4 regions of the Jeotgalicoccus sp. FSL K6-3177 genome follow, and region 1 is predicted to be linked to each of the others. Evidence: riboswitches for the same ligand, from Rfam matches in the RefSeq annotation. Region 1 holds a riboswitch; each other region holds the start of a gene.
What was found. Region 1 has a riboswitch for S-adenosylmethionine ahead of MHH58_RS05520 (methionine ABC transporter ATP-binding protein). Riboswitches for the same ligand answer to the same signal wherever they lie in the genome.
Positions count from the first base shown of each region.

Region 2: linked by a shared signal. The riboswitch ahead of metK (methionine adenosyltransferase) and the one ahead of MHH58_RS05520 (methionine ABC transporter ATP-binding protein) in region 1 are both predicted to bind S-adenosylmethionine.
Region 3: linked by a shared signal. The riboswitch ahead of MHH58_RS08865 (Na+/H+ antiporter NhaC family protein) and the one ahead of MHH58_RS05520 (methionine ABC transporter ATP-binding protein) in region 1 are both predicted to bind S-adenosylmethionine.
Region 4: linked by a shared signal. The riboswitch ahead of MHH58_RS03405 (methionine ABC transporter ATP-binding protein) and the one ahead of MHH58_RS05520 (methionine ABC transporter ATP-binding protein) in region 1 are both predicted to bind S-adenosylmethionine.

Region 1 covers NZ_JBBOSK010000001.1:1,120,814-1,124,791, reverse strand. Annotated here, with positions in the region: gene MHH58_RS05530 (MetQ/NlpA family ABC transporter substrate-binding protein) at 1-539, opposite strand, end outside; gene MHH58_RS05525 (methionine ABC transporter permease) at 539-1,198, opposite strand; gene MHH58_RS05520 (methionine ABC transporter ATP-binding protein) at 1,191-2,204, opposite strand; SAM riboswitch class I at 2,265-2,366, opposite strand; gene MHH58_RS05515 (SprT family zinc-dependent metalloprotease) at 2,435-2,908, opposite strand; gene MHH58_RS05510 (putative RNA methyltransferase) at 3,288-3,978, opposite strand, start outside.
Region 2 covers NZ_JBBOSK010000001.1:1,647,852-1,651,829, reverse strand. Annotated here, with positions in the region: gene pckA (phosphoenolpyruvate carboxykinase (ATP)) at 188-1,762, opposite strand; SAM riboswitch class I at 2,062-2,165, shown strand; gene metK (methionine adenosyltransferase) at 2,264-3,448, shown strand; gene MHH58_RS08160 (nuclease-related domain-containing protein) at 3,478-3,978, shown strand, end outside.
Region 3 covers NZ_JBBOSK010000001.1:1,770,536-1,774,513, forward strand. Annotated here, with positions in the region: gene MHH58_RS08860 (YceI family protein) at 1-442, opposite strand, end outside; SAM riboswitch class I at 698-796, shown strand; gene MHH58_RS08865 (Na+/H+ antiporter NhaC family protein) at 863-2,167, shown strand; gene MHH58_RS08870 (helix-turn-helix domain-containing protein) at 2,566-3,813, opposite strand; gene MHH58_RS08875 (MFS transporter) at 3,925-3,978, shown strand, end outside.
Region 4 covers NZ_JBBOSK010000001.1:664,915-668,892, forward strand. Annotated here, with positions in the region: gene MHH58_RS03385 (Spx/MgsR family RNA polymerase-binding regulatory protein) at 1-14, shown strand, start outside; gene gcvH (glycine cleavage system protein GcvH) at 81-461, shown strand; gene MHH58_RS03395 (toprim domain-containing protein) at 558-965, shown strand; gene MHH58_RS03400 (thioredoxin domain-containing protein) at 916-1,230, shown strand; SAM riboswitch class I at 1,272-1,370, shown strand; gene MHH58_RS03405 (methionine ABC transporter ATP-binding protein) at 1,455-2,477, shown strand; gene MHH58_RS03410 (methionine ABC transporter permease) at 2,474-3,166, shown strand; gene MHH58_RS03415 (MetQ/NlpA family ABC transporter substrate-binding protein) at 3,204-3,978, shown strand, end outside.

The DNA.
Region 1 (3,978 bases):
TGATAAATAAACTCGAGATTTTTTTTATTATTTATAATGTCTGCTTCATCGATAGCAAACATATCTGCGTCGTCACTGATGGTAATCAGCCCCGCGTCCTGCAGTGTTAAAAAACCGCGGCTGGAGTTGACTGGATCTAAAGGCAATGCTACTTCACTGCCGGAAGCAATATCTTCCAGCGAACTGAATTCACTGCTGTAAAGCCCCATGGGTGCCGTCGGCACCTGAATGATATTTTTTAAATCAGCATCATTTTCTTCATTATAACTGTCCATGAACAGGACGTTCTGAAAGAGATTGGCATCGAGGTCGCCATTTGAAAGCGCGTTATTCGGCTGAATATAATCGCTGTATTCAACGATTTCGACCGTATAACCGTTCTCTTCCAAGACGGGTTTTAAGGCAAAAGATGCCATATCTGCAAATGGTCCGCTCGATGCACCAATGGTAATCACTTCACCCTCGTCTTCATATAGAAGTATGCTAGTGCCGGCTATAACGGCTAAAGTGCCAATTAAAAATATTATAATTCCGCGCATTATTTCTCCTCCGTTCTGTTAGAGATAAAGTCTCCAGCCCACTGGACAATCTGCACGATAACAACGAGGACGACTACTGTCACAATCATCGTCAGCGTGTCATATCGGTAATAGCCGTAACGGATTGCAAGGTCGCCGACCCCGCCTCCGCCTACAACACCCGCAGTTGCACTGAAGGCGATAATTGAAATTATCGTCAGTGTGATTGCCTGCGCGATGCTTTTCTTCGCTTCCGGCAGCAGCACATCCGTAACGATTAAATAAAGCGGAGCACCGCCTGCAATACTCGCTTCGATTACACCGTCTTTTACACTGTTAAAACTGGATTCAACGAGACGTGCAAACAGCGGCACTGCTGCAATTGACAGAGCAACACTTGCAAAAACCGGGCCGTGTGAAGCATTAACGAGCCAGGTCGCAAACGGCATAATCGCCACAATCAGAATAATAAAAGGAAACGACCTGATAATATTCACAAGCCAGCCGAGCACGCTGTTTAAAGGTTTAATTTTAAACAGCAGCGGATGCTGCGTAATGTAAAGCAGAATACCGAGCGGCAGCCCGATTAACACTGCAAAAAATATTGAAATAGAAACCATCAGCGCTGTCTCGAGCAAAGCACGGTACAGCAACGGCCAAAGCTGGCTGAAATTATCCAATGTAACCCACCCTTTCGATTCCCGTTGTTTTATCGATATGTGTTTTAAGACGTTCTATTTCCTGAGCATCTCCGGATACTTGAAACATTAAAAAGCCGAGCGGTTTTTCTTTAATATATTCAATTCTTCCGTTGAGAATGCTTATATTCAAATCAAAATTCCTGTACAGCTGATTTAAATAATTCTCCTCGGCGTTTTCACTTAAAAACTGAATGGTAATAACTTGATTACCCGGCGTTTCTTTAATTTGCGACGGGATTTCAAAGTTATATATCTCCTGAACGAAATCTTTCGTAATTTCTTCTTTAGGATGACTGAACACGCTGTACGTTTCGCCGCTTTCAATAATTTCACCGCCGGACATTACGCCTACCCGATCTGCAATTTCTTTAATAACTTCCATTTCGTGAGTAATAATCACAATGGTAATACCGAGAGTTTTGTTGATATTTTTCAGCAAGTTTAAAATACTTTTCGTCGTATCCGGATCAAGCGCACTCGTCGCTTCGTCACATAAGAGAATATCCGGGTTATTGGCAAGTGCTCTCGCGATACCGACACGCTGTTTTTGCCCGCCGCTTAAATTTGATGCATTGATAGATGATTTATCGTTTAAACCAACGAGTTTCAGTAACTCTTCAATTCTTGCGGGCACATCTTTTTTACTGTATTTGCTCGCTTTCAGTACAAATTCTATATTCTCATAAACTGTCTTTGACTCGATTAAGTTAAACTGCTGGAAAATCATGCCGATTTTCTGCCGGCGAATCCTGAGAGCCTTTGGTGTCAGTTCGGTAAGATTATCTTCTCCAACGATGACAGAACCTGCCGAAGGTTTCTCAAGCAGATTAATCAGTCTTAAAAGAGTACTTTTCCCGACCCCGGAATAACCGATTAGACCGTAAATTTCACCGGTTTCGACCTTCAGGGATGTCGGCTTTAATGCCTCAACACTTCTGCCTTTTAAATGATACGTTTTTGAAACGTTATTCAGCTGAATGCTCATGAATTCCCTCCTCTATGTAATAAAAAAAACCATTTATCTAAATAGACAAATGGCGATGTGTGATTATCTTCCAAGCCTCTGCCTGCAGGAATTAGCACAGTACTTAAAAGCCTGCTGCTGAGACTTCCCAGGGCCTGATCCCTCCGTCTCTCTGGATAATTTCTTATTTAATTGTATTTCATACTAGTCTAACCAGAATTAATTGTCAAACAATTTTTAATAATTTCTAATCAGCCCGCTGCTACAGTACCTTTATATGTAAACCTGCCGCGGCAGTGTCTGCATATATACCGTTTATCGTAACCTTTAACCCTTTTCGTAAACTCGTAGCTGCATTTTCTGCACTCATATAAATAGGCCTGCCCCTTGTATTTATAGCTCCGGGTTTTGGCAATGCCGAGGCGTTCCAGCGTCTCCGTAAATTCACGATCCGAATCTCTGTAAGGTTTCTTTAGTGTGTACAGTGCATAATGAACACATTCGTGGTAGAGCACATCGAGAATGATTTCCCTGGAGTTATTAACGAGAAAAGTGTGGGACATAACAATTTCTTTCGAAACAACCTGCTTCTTCTGATATTTTATTTGAAACACGCCGAGCTTAGATTTCATTCTTTTTGATATTCTGATTGGAATTTCGAGTGTGAGTCCGAAATTTTCAGCGAGAAATTTACGGGCACAGCTGTGTAATTCATCACTGTTCATAATATGTTCACCTTCTTAGTGTTTAAATAGCCTTAAAAAAGGCAACAAAAAAAGGGAGATCCAAAGTCTCCCTAACAGATAAATAATATAATATGATATCTAGGCCAAAGGCACTATCGAAGAACGACTTAGTTAATGATATGAAGAGTATAGCTTTAACTTTTGTTTGTGCGTTCTGTTATGTATTTCTTAATATATTCTCATTATATTTTAATGTTCAAAACATTTCAAGCCTATCAGCGAATTTCTTTTACTTTGTAACGTGTTTGTAATAAACGTAGTAAAATTTCCATGAAATTATTTCTCTTTAGTGTAATTATTGACTATTACCTTTAAAATAGCAAATTATTAACTGAAATATATGCGGAAATATTTCAACTTAATTTTCGGCAGCTGCAAGGACAATATGCATATCCACCGTAATTTCTTTATTCCCCTTATCCGCAAATCTCTCTATCTGAGCTGTATCTGCATGCCAGCCGAGCGGTGTCATGGAGATTAAATCTTTCAGTGCAGCAGCGTCAAGAAATTTCGTATAAGTTATCCGTTCTTCTTTCACAAGCCTAACATTCTTCTTCATTAATTCAAGTGTATCATTGTTTTCATATTCTTTCCCGTCTGTATCGCTGAACAACTCCCTGCGGAGTTCTTTTAAATACCCGCTGCCCGGGATCACTTTTATAATTATACCGTCTTCAGCTAAAATCCTTTTAAATTCAGAGTAATTTGCAGGCGATAAAAAATTCAGTATGAATTTGCAGGACTTGTCACTAAGCGGCGGGTTCGCAAGATCTCCAACAATCCACAATGGATTTCCGTAATTTTTCGCCGCCATTAAGATACCCTCTTTTGAAATGTCCAGGCCGATACCCGTCAATGTTTCTGTATTTACTTTATCAAGTATCGTCTGCAAATGAGACCCTTCGCCGGAACCCGCGTCAAACAGCAGTGAATCTTCTGCTGAATGTTTTATTATTATATCTGCAATTTTATTGTGTACCGGTTCATATAATTTTTCATCACAGATTATTTTTTGACGCGCATTAAATAATGCATCATCGTACTGGGTA
Region 2 (3,978 bases), 530 kb from region 1:
AAGTACATGGAAGATGCTGCAAGTACGTTGTGAAATCGACAAAGTACATAGAACGTGCTACAAGTACCTTGTCAAATCAACAAAGTTCATAGTAAGTGTCCCTGTAGAAAATATGCAGCGAGCCTGCCGATTCCCAACAAAAAATCCCAGGATAATCAATATCCCGGGATTCTGCAATCAAATATATTTAAAATCCGCCTTTTTCAGCAATCGCAGCTGATTCTTCACCGAATTTTTTAAAGTTTTCTATGAACTTATCTTTAAGTCCTTGTGCTTTTTCATTGTATGCATCTTTGGATTCCCAAGTGTTGATTGGTGCAAGAATTTCTTCCGGCACACCAGTCACTGCTGTTGGAATTGATAAGCCGAACATTTCATCTTCAACGAATTCACCTAATTCGAGTTCACCGCTGATAGCACGGCGTACCATTGAACGGGTGTGTGCAAGGTTCATACGCTTGCCGACGCCGTATTCGCCGCCTGTCCAGCCTGTGTTTACAAGATAAACGTTAACTTCATGCTTGTCGATTAAATCTCCGAGCATGTTCGCATATACTGTCGCATGCAGCGGCAGGAATGGTGAACCGAAGCATGTTGAGAATACCGGCTGCGGTGTAGTAACGCCGCGTTCAGTTCCTGCAAGTTTAGATGTAAATCCGCTTAAGAAATGGTACATTGCCTGATCTTTGTTTAACTTGGCGATTGGAGGAAGTACTCCAAATGCATCTGCTGTTAAGAAGATGATTGTTTTTGGATGTCCTGCAACTGAAGGAATGCGCGCATTATCGATATGGTCAATCGGATAAGCTGCACGTGTATTCTCAGTCAGTGAACCGTCATCGTAATCAGGATTGCCGTCTTCATCGATAACTACGTTCTCAAGTACCGAACCAAATTTAATCGCTTCAAAGATTTCAGGTTCTTTTTCTTTTGATAAATTAATAGTTTTAGCGTAACAGCCGCCTTCGATGTTAAATACACCATCGTCATTCCAGCCGTGCTCATCGTCACCGATAAGATCGCGTTCCGGGTCTGCAGAAAGCGTCGTTTTACCTGTACCTGATAAACCGAAGAATAATGCAACATCTTTGTTTTCGCCGACGTTGGCACTGCAGTGCATGCTGAGCACGCCTTCTTCAGGAAGCAGGTAGTTCATAATTGAGAAGATTGATTTCTTCATTTCTCCGCCGTATTCAGTACCGCCGATAAGAATGATTTTCTTTTCTAATGATACAAGGACGAATACTTCAGAACCCGTACCATCGACTTCAGGGTCTGCTTTAAAAGTAGGTGCAGATACAATCGTAAATTCAGGATCGATTGCAAGTGCTTCTTCTTTTGTTTCAGGACGGATAAACATTGTTTTCGCAAACATGTTGTGCCAGCTGAACTCATTGACAACCTGAAGTTTCAGTTGTGTATGCGGGTCTGCGCCGGCATAGCCGTTAAAGACAAATAATTCTTCTTTGTCATTTAAATATGTAGTAACTTTATCGAATAAGTTATCGAAAATTTCCTGTGAAATAGGCTGGTTGACCTCGCCCCAGTCAATCTTGCTGTCGGATACGCTGTCTCTGACGATAAAACGGTCTTTCGGGCTGCGGCCTGTGTATTCTCCAGTCTGCGCGCGAAGTGCTCCTGTATTTGTAAGTACAGCCTCTTTGCGTCGTAAAGATGCTTCGACAAGTTCAGCGTTTGATAATTGTTTGTGAGTAGAAGGTTTATTAACAAGACCTTCGATTAAACTTTTATGGTTAACCATGATTCGCCTCCAAGTATTTTCATTAACGAAGTATTTAGAAATTAGTATAACACATTCGTTTTTATGTTTACACAATAACAGGATAAGGTTTTTGAATATTGAATTGTTTTTTGCAATGCTGATCCATAAGATAAATTTATATATCATTATAAAAGTTATAAGTATATGTTTATAAAATTAAGGATTTTTCACAGCTTGCTTTTGGGTTTTATAATTTAATTATCTAAAAAGCTGCTGCAAATAAAACTTGTTAATCTTGATTTGCCCATTCCAATAATGTAAGATGAATAATAAGTTATCTCTTATCAAGAGGTGGTGGAGGGATTCAAACCCTGTGAAGCCAGAGCAACCTCCTTTTCAAGAAAGGTGCTAAAGAATGCAGAGTAATTCTGACCGATAAGAGAAAAGGGCGAGCCTTTTTCTCTGTTTATTATGGAGAAAAAGGCTTTATTTTTTGCTTTGAAGAGATGGCTAAATGAGCTTTAAGAGGAGATTTTATAAATGTCAGAACGTAAATTATTTACTTCAGAGTCAGTCACAGAAGGTCACCCGGATAAAATTGCAGACCAGATTTCAGATGCGATTCTCGATGCAATCTTAGAAGGCGACCCGTATGCGCGTGTTGCCTGTGAAACAGTAGTCAACACAGGTCTTGCGATGATTGTCGGGGAAATCAGCACAGAAACTTACGTCGATATTCCAAGAACAGTGAGAGAAACCGTTAAGGAAATCGGCTATGTCGATGCGAAGTACGGTTATGATTATAAAACAATGTCTGTCTTAACGGGAATTGATGAGCAGTCAGAGGACATCGCTGTCGGTGTAAACAACGCTTTTGAAACCCGCGAATCACAAGGAGTTTCAACAGGTGCAGGCGACCAGGGCTTAATGTTCGGTTACGCGACGAACGAAACGAAAGAGTTTATGCCGCTGCCGATTTCATTAGCGCACAAAATTTCACGCCGTTTAACAGAAGTGCGTAAAGATAATACAATTTCCTATCTGCGTCCGGACGGCAAATCACAGGTAACGGTTGAATACGATGAAAACGGCAAACCGTCAAGAGTCGATACGATTGTTATCTCTACCCAGCATCATGAAAATATTCCGGCGACACAAATCTACGATGATTTATTAGAATACGTGATTCAGGAAGTAGTTCCTGAAAATCTCATAGATGAAGAAACTAAATATTTCATCAACCCGACAGGCAGATTTGTAATTGGCGGACCGCAAGGGGATGCGGGTCTGACAGGACGTAAAATTATCGTCGATACTTACGGAGGCTACGCTCGTCACGGCGGCGGCGCCTTCAGCGGCAAAGACCCGACAAAAGTTGACCGTTCCGCAGCTTATGCAGCACGTTATATTGCAAAAAATATCGTAGCGAGCGGTGCGGCGGAAAAATGTGAAATTCAGCTGGCTTATGCCATCGGCGTATCCCAGCCGGTATCTATTGCGGTCGATACTTTTAATACAGGAAAATACGACGAAGAAAAAATTACAAAAGTCATCAGAGAACTGTTTAATTTATCACCAGATGGTATTATAGATATGCTAAACTTGAGAAGACCAATTTATAAACAGACTGCGAGTTATGGACATTTTGGTCGTACGGACATCGACTTGCCTTGGGAGAGACTGGATAAGGTCGATGCACTGAAAGATCTTCTTAGAAATAGCTAATTTAAGCAGTTGCGAAAGAGAGGAATAATATGAATACTAATATTTTTACAGATCCGATATTTATCGCGGTCGCAGCAGTGCTTCTCATCATTGCAATCTGGTTTTTAGTATATTACTTTAAACACCGCAATGAAGTGAAAACTGTGGAACAAACTTATTCGAAAGAAAAAGATTCACTCGTTGAGAAATACGAAAGTGAACATGAGGAAGAACGTTTAGAGCACAAGAAAGAAATGTCCGCTTTAAATGAAAAATATCATAATGATACGACACTTCTCGATAACAAACTTTCGAGCCTGCATCAGTTTACTGTAGATAAAGGCGAGTATTTGACAGACCTTTCTTTAATTCAGTTAAAAGACAAACTTGTTAAAGATGAAAAAATCCGTGAGACGGATATGATTATTCTGTCGAACATTTATTTACCATCAAGAAATTACACAAATACACGTAAAATCGATCATTTAGTTTTAACACGCACGGGTATTTATCTGATAGATTCTAAATACTGGAGCGGTCATATTTTACAC
Region 3 (3,978 bases), 650 kb from region 1:
AAGTTAAGCCAAATTCTTCACGGTTGATTGAGAATTTAGATTCGAAACCGTAAACTGTCGGTCCGAAAGGACTTACGCCCTGGCCGTTGTATTCCACAGGAATAGTCACTTCGTTAGTGACGTCTTTAATAGTTAAGTTGCCTGTCACATCAAATTTTGTGCCTGATCCTTCGATTTTAGTTGATTCAAATGTGATTTCTGGGTGGTTTTCCACATCAAAGAAATCAGCAGAAGTTAAGTGAGCGTCACGGTCTGCAACTTTAGTGTCGATAGTTGCTGCATTTGCTTTACCTTTTATTTTTGCTGTTGTGAAGTCTTCAATATTGTCAGCTTCGACATCAATCGACCATTCCCCGAAAGTTCCTTTAACTTTAGTTACCATCATATGTTTTACTTGAAATTCTAATTCTGAGTGCGCTGTGTCCGCTGTAAATTTAGCCATAATTAAATCATCCTCCATAGTTTTGTTTTTCGTTAATACTTCGCTTTCGAACTATCACATTAATTATGATAATATACTTAGTTACAAAAAGCAAGTAACAAACTTAAAATAAATTAAATTTGATATATTTGTATATTTAAGTCTATATTGAAGTAGTTTCCCATTATCTGAAAATTAAACCTTTTTGACACTCTGTATTAATATATTGACCTTTATCGGTTAGGCGTGTATCCTTAATCTCATTAATTAAATAAATTCTTATCCAGAGAGGTGAAGGGACTGGCCCGTTGAAGCCTCAGCAACAGACTATTTGGTACTGTGCTAATTCCAGGAGCAGACGCTCAAAGATAAGCTGAGGACTTCCCCATCTCTTATCTTTACAAATAAAAGATGGGGATTTTTTAATAGGAGGATAATATTATGTCTAATAAAAAAGGCGGCCCGGTATCCTTGCTGCCCCTAGTTATATTTGTAGCCTTATTCATTGGTACCGGACTTCTGGCAGGAGATTTCAGTGCTATGCCGATTCCGCTAGCAGCGATTCTTGCGTCAGTTGCAGGTTTCTTTTTATATTTTAAAGAACCGTTTAAAGATAAATTAGCTGCTTACTTTCAAGGCGCAGCACAGGAAAACGTCATACTTATAGTTGTTATTTTCTTGCTTTCCGGTGCTTTTTCCGGCATTGCAGGAGCTATGGGAGCTGTGGATTCAACAGTAAATATGGGATTAACATTTCTTCCCCCTAGTCTGCTTTTAAGCGGAATTTTTATTATCTGCTGTTTTGTATCACTCGCTATGGGAACCAGCACAGGCACTGTTGTAGCAATTGCACCGATCGCCATTGGTATCGCAGACCAGACTGAAATCGGACTCGCACTCGCTTTAGCCACTGTTATTGGCGGGGCTATGTTTGGTGATAACTTATCGTTTATTTCTGATACAACCATTGTCGCTACACGTACTCAGGGTGTCAAAATGATTGATAAATTCAAAGTGAACTTTTGGATTGTGCTGCCGGGCGCTATTCTGACCATAATTACTTTATATTTAATGACTGCCGACATCTCACTTAGTCAGACAGGAAATTATGACTTTAATTTTATTGAAGTCATTCCATATCTTTCTGTGCTGATTATCGCACTCCTCGGGGTCGATGTCATAATCGTGTTGCTGAGCGGAGCAGCAATTTCAAGTCTTCTCGGCTTGTTGACAGGAGCTTTCGATATATTTACGCTGTTTTCAGCGGCTGGTGAAGGTATTGCAGGTATGCAGGAAATTTCAATTATCACAATACTAATAGCCGGTATGATTGGTCTAGTCAGTCATTACGGAGGTATCACCTACCTGCTCAATACTATTATGGGCAGAATTAAAACGAAAAAAGGCGCCGAACTCGGTATCGCAAGTTTAGTCAGCGTTACTGACGTATCCACTGCCAATAATACAATTTCAATAATGATGACGGGACCTCTCGCGAAAAACATAGCTGAAGAATATGAAGTGGACCCGAGAAAATCTGCAAGTATACTCGATACATTCGCTGCAGGATTCCAGGGTCTCATTCCTTACGGCGGACAAATGCTTGCAGCTTCAGGACTCGCCGCCGGTATCTCGCCTGTGGAAATTATGCCGTATTCCATTTATCCAATGCTGCTGATTATCAGCGGAATTATTGCGATATTAATTGGATTCCCAAGAAAGTATTCAAAAGTCAAAGTTAATTAGAGAAAAATCAATCGGATTCAGCAGATGCTGGATTCGATTTTTTATTTAAAAGTTTCCGTGGCGATGTTTAAGTACGACATAGAAATGGCGTCGTACTCGGGAACAAGTTCAAGTACGACACCGAAGCACCGTCGTATCCGGGAGAAAGTTCAAGTACGACACCAAAGCACCGTCGTACTCGGGAACCAGTTCAAGTACGACACGAAAGCGCCGTCGTATCTGGGAACAAGTTCAAGTACGACACGGGAACACCGTCGTATCTGGGAGCGAGTTCAAGTACGACACCGAAGCACCGTCGTATCCGGGAGAAAGTTCAAGTACGACACCAAAGCTCCGTCGTACTCGACATCTCTTTCAATATAAAAAAGCGGAATATGCCCATGCACATTCCACTCTCTTTATTGTTCAAATATAATTTCCTTAATCATATGCATTTCTTTAGCATATATTGAATGTTTTATATCCTCGACAGTTTCTTCAATGATTGAATAAGATTCTCTCGCCTTTTCGACTTTCCCTGTTTCAAACAGACTGAGCGGGTACACCAGACTTCTGACAGCGAACAAAATCCGGTCCAGCGGATGCTGGGCTTGCGGACGTTCATACATTTGATAAGCAAAGTTTTCTAAAACATACTCATAATCCTGCCTATAATAAGCCAGTTCCAGCTCAAATATCGGCAGATACTGTTTGATATAATCTCTGCTGACCATTGGATTATCGTTTTCTTTTTTAATCACTGCTTCCATTTCTGCCAGATAGTTCTCAACAAGTTCAATAATATTGTCAGGTTGATTCAGCAGATAAAATACATTAATCGGACGGTTTTTATCCACTACTTCAAATTTATACTTGTCCGACTGGTTAAACGATAAGTACTTCCTCAAATTTTCCTGATAAACTTCAGCCTGTTCCATATCGCCTTGATGTGAATAATACAAACCAAGTATTAAATTCTGCAAATAAAAATATTTGAAGTTCTCTTTTTTATAGCATTCCTGCAAGTGCAGTTCTCCGTATTCCAGAAAATCTTTTTCATTAAAATCTGCAGCAAACGAGCTTCTCCAAAATAAATAATTTATATAGATATTACTGTCGTATTCCTTGTATTTCTCAACGTCTTCTTCCAGCTGCTTTGTCGTTTCGTAAGCATTTTTATAATCTCTTTCGTACAGCATAGATACCGCATTGTTCATTTTATCAGTAACTGCCAGATTCTCGAGTCCGATACTTTTATAGAACTGCTCAATCAAATCAGTAATTTCTTCAGCTTTCTCCCTCTGGCCGGTGTACCTGTAGTAGACACGTATTAGATGATAAATTAACATGCCGTCGCTCGACTGCGCAATTTTATCAATATTAGGAAGTATTTCTTCTTTTATTAACTCTGTCGGAAAATCAAAAGAATTATACAATTCACTGCGCTCAAGCATTTTCTTTGTCCACTCGCTGTCACCTTCTTGTGTTAAATAACTGATGCTGACCCCGAGTGTCTCTGCTAAATACTCAAGAGTATCCATTGACGGGTTGGATTTATTATTCTCTATTAAAGACAGCATGCCCTTGGTAATCTTCTCTCCAGCTAGTTCAACAAGCGTTAACCCCTGTTCTTTCCTCAATTCTTTTATACGTTCGCCTAAAGCCATATCACTCACTCCAATTTACATTAGTTTAATTATATTAAACTATTTCTTGACTTACAATCTTAAATAATTATATGATAAGTTTAATCAGATTAAACAAAGGGGATGTTGTTTATGTTATTTACTAAGGAGGTCCCATCTCGGGAGAAGTTAAATTTTATAATTTAT
Region 4 (3,978 bases), 460 kb from region 1:
CATTATTGAATTAATTCACTTGCCTAAAGTATGGCAATTGTGCAACAATAAGTATGATAAGTTAAAAGGGAGGTTTTAGCGTGTCATTACCACAAGATTTAAAGTACAGCGAAGATCATGAGTGGATTAAAGTTGAAGGAAATACTGTAACAATCGGTATTACTGACTTTGCACAGTCTGAACTTGGAGATATCGTATTTGTCGAACTTCCAGAAGAAGGCGACGACATCTCTACAGGTGATTCTTTCGGCAGCGTGGAATCAGTGAAAACTGTTTCTGAATTATATGCACCGGTTTCCGGTTCTATAGTTGCTGTTAACGAAGAGCTTGAGGACAGTCCGGAACTTGTTAACGAAAATCCATACGAAGGTGCTTGGATGCTGAAAGTTGAACTTTCAGATGAAAGCGAATTAGATAACCTTCTTGATGCTGCTGGTTACCAGGCAGTAATCGAGAAATAATAACTTAGCTCTGGACTTTTGTCCGGAGTTTTTTTAAAACCTATATTTATTGCTTAAAGTGAATTTATATTAAAAATTTAACTAAGGGTGATACGGATGAATCTTTCTGATAAAGTACTCATTGTTGAGGGAAAAACGGATAAGCGCAGATTGGAAGAAGTGCTGGTGGAACCTGTACAGATAATTTGCACCTTCGGTACGATGGGTATTTCAAAACTGGATGAGATTATTGATCAGCTTGGCGATTCTCAAATATTCATTTTATCCGATGCGGATAAGGAAGGAAGAAAAATTCGTAAATGGTTTAAAAAACATCTTAGTGAAAGTACTCATATTTATATAGATCCCAAATTCGGGGAAGTCGGACGCTGTCCGCATGACTACCTTGCAAACCTCTTGCTCAGACACGGTTTTTATGTAGATACGAGCCTAATAATGAAAGGTAAGTTTTATCGTGAAGGAAACAATTTCAACGGAAAATATATTAAAGAATATACAGGATAGAGAGTATTATATTATTTTCGGCTATGCAACGATGTGCAAAACATGCGATATCTCAGAAACGATGCTCAGCGTCGCTGCTTCTGCAAGAGAAATCAGCTATGAACGCATCAACTTAAATTTTTATAAAACACTGATAGATAAATATCAGATTCGTTCTGCGCCAGCACTGCTGCTGTTTAAAAACGGCAAACTTGTCAGGGAAGTCTACGCATTTCAATCTGTTACTTATTTAAACGAAGTTCTGGAAGAATTTCTGATTGACTAATAAAGAATAGTCTGATAATATGAATTTCAATCAAATATTAACTCTTATCAAGAGTGGTGGAGGGATGTGCCCTTAGAAGCCACGGCAACCGTCATCGTGACAAGGTGCCAAATCACTGGATTAATATCCTCAGATGAGAGGCGTAATGAACGTTTAAAAGCCTACTCATTTTTGGAGTAGGTTTTTTTAATTGTTCTCCTGGAAAGGGAAGGGATTTATATATAATGATAGATATTAGTAATGTGACTAAAATATTTAAAACTAAAAATCAAAATATAACGGCAGTAGATAATGTCGGTCTGAATGTGAAGAAAGGTGAAATTTTTGGAGTTATCGGCTACTCGGGCGCCGGCAAATCCACGCTGATTCGTCTCTTGAATGGACTGGAGCAGCCGACGGAAGGGACTGTTACAGTAACCGGTGATGAAATCAGCGGCATGACGATGAAAGAACTGCGGCAAAAACGTCAAAAAGTATCGATGATATTTCAGCATTTTAACCTGCTCTGGTCACGAACAGTCGCTGAAAATATCAGCTTTCCGCTGGAAATCGCAGGTGTACCTAAAAAAGAACGGCAGCTGCGTGTTTCGGAACTGATAAGGCTGGTTGGTCTGGAAGGCCGCGAAAACAACTATCCGAGTGAGCTGTCCGGCGGCCAGAAACAGCGCGTCGGCATTGCGAGAGCGCTGTCGAATGAACCGCAGGTTCTGCTGTGCGATGAAGCGACCAGTGCTCTGGATCCTGAAACGACAGATGAGGTGCTTGACCTGCTCGTCGATATTACGAAAAAGATGAACTTGACCATCGTGCTGATTACGCACGAAATGCATGTTATCAGAAAAATATGCGACCGTGCAGCTGTCATGGAAAACGGTAAAGTAGTGGAAGTCGGGCCGGTTATCGAACTGTTCCAGAATCCTCAGTCAAATGTAACGAAACGTTTCGTTAAGGATGATATTTCGGATGACGACCACGCAGTAGCGATGGAGGAAATAAAAGAAGCCTTCCCGACTTCAACTATCGTCAAGCTGACATTTGTCGGCACCCGTACAAAATCGCCGATTGTCTCACAAGTTATCCGGAATTACGGTCTTGATGTAAATATCCTGTCAGGAAATATTAAGCAGACGAATCAGGAGTCATACGGGCATCTTTATATCGCCCTCGATATTAATCAGGAAACACTTGAACAAATTACTGCAGAGTTTAAAAAACACGATGTCACGCTGGAGGTTGAAAGTAAATGAATGAATTTCTGACAGCATTTAAAGAAATGTTCGCCTTCGAAAACGTGAAATGGGATGCAGTTTTAGAAGCGACTTACGAAACAATTTATATGACCGTGATAGCAACTGCACTGGCCTTCCTGATCGGGCTGATACTCGGTATTATTTTATTCTTATCAAATAAAAGTCATAACGGTGTGTCAAAACCGGTTTATGGCGCAACATCATTTATTGTTAACCTGTTCAGAGCAATACCGTTCATCATTTTAATTATTTTAATTATGCCGTTCACAAAAGCAATTATGGGAACGGTAATGGGTTCAAATGGTGCACTTCCTGCACTGATTATCGGCGCAGCGCCCTTCTTTGCCCGTCTCGTTGAAATCGGTCTGAAGGAAATCGACAAGGGTGTTATTGAAGCGGCTGAATCGACGGGAGCGAACACGTGGACTATCATTTGGAAAGTGCTAATTCCGGAATCGCTGCCTGCTCTGATTTCCGGTATCACGGTGACATCAATTATGCTTGTCGGCTCTACTGCAATAGCCGGAGTAATCGGTGCGGGAGGTCTTGGTAACCTCGCCTATATGGTCGGCTTCACAAGAAACCAGCCGGATGTCACACTCGTTGCAACTGTAGTAATTCTGATCATCGTTTTTATCATCCAGATTATTGGAGATACTCTGTCAAAAGCAGTCGATAAACGCTGATCTAACAATAAAAACTATAATGAAAAGAGGCTATTACATGAAGAAGATTTTTGATATTGTCACTCTGTTTGCACTCGTATTAGTTTTAGTAGCATGCGGTAACGGTTCGGACTCAGAAGAAAGTAATGAAGGAGAGCCGGCTGAAATCTCAGTTGCGGCATCACCTGCACCGCACGCTGAAATTTTAGAAAGAGCAGCTGATATTTTAGCTGAAGAAGATATCACAGTTAACGTGGAAATCGTTAACGATTACACTACGCCTAACAGATTGCTTGCTGATGAAGAAGTGGACGCTAATTTCTTCCAGCACACACCTTACTTAGATGGTGAAACTGAATCGCACGGTTATGATTTAACAAGCATCGGCAACGTACATATCGAGCCAATGGCAGTATATTCAAACGATTATGATTCACTGGAAGATATTCCTGACGGGTCGACAATTTTAGTGTCGAATAACCCTGCTGAAGAAGGACGTTTCCTGTCATTCTTCGTAAATGCAGGTCTGGTTGAAATCGAAGAAGGCATCGAAATCCAGGATGCGACATTTGATGATATAACAGAAAATCCTCACAATTTTGAGTTCGATAACAATACAGCACCTGAGCTGCTGGTAAGTATGTATGAAAATAACGAGGCGCCGGCAGTAATTATCAACGCTAACTTCGCGATTGACGGGGGCTTAAGCCCGGTGGAAGATTCAATCGCTGTAGAAGAAGGGGATTCACCTTACGCTAACCTTATTGCCGTAAGAACAGGCGATGAAGAACGTCCGGAACTGCAAAGATTAATCGAAGTGCTGCAGTCGGAAG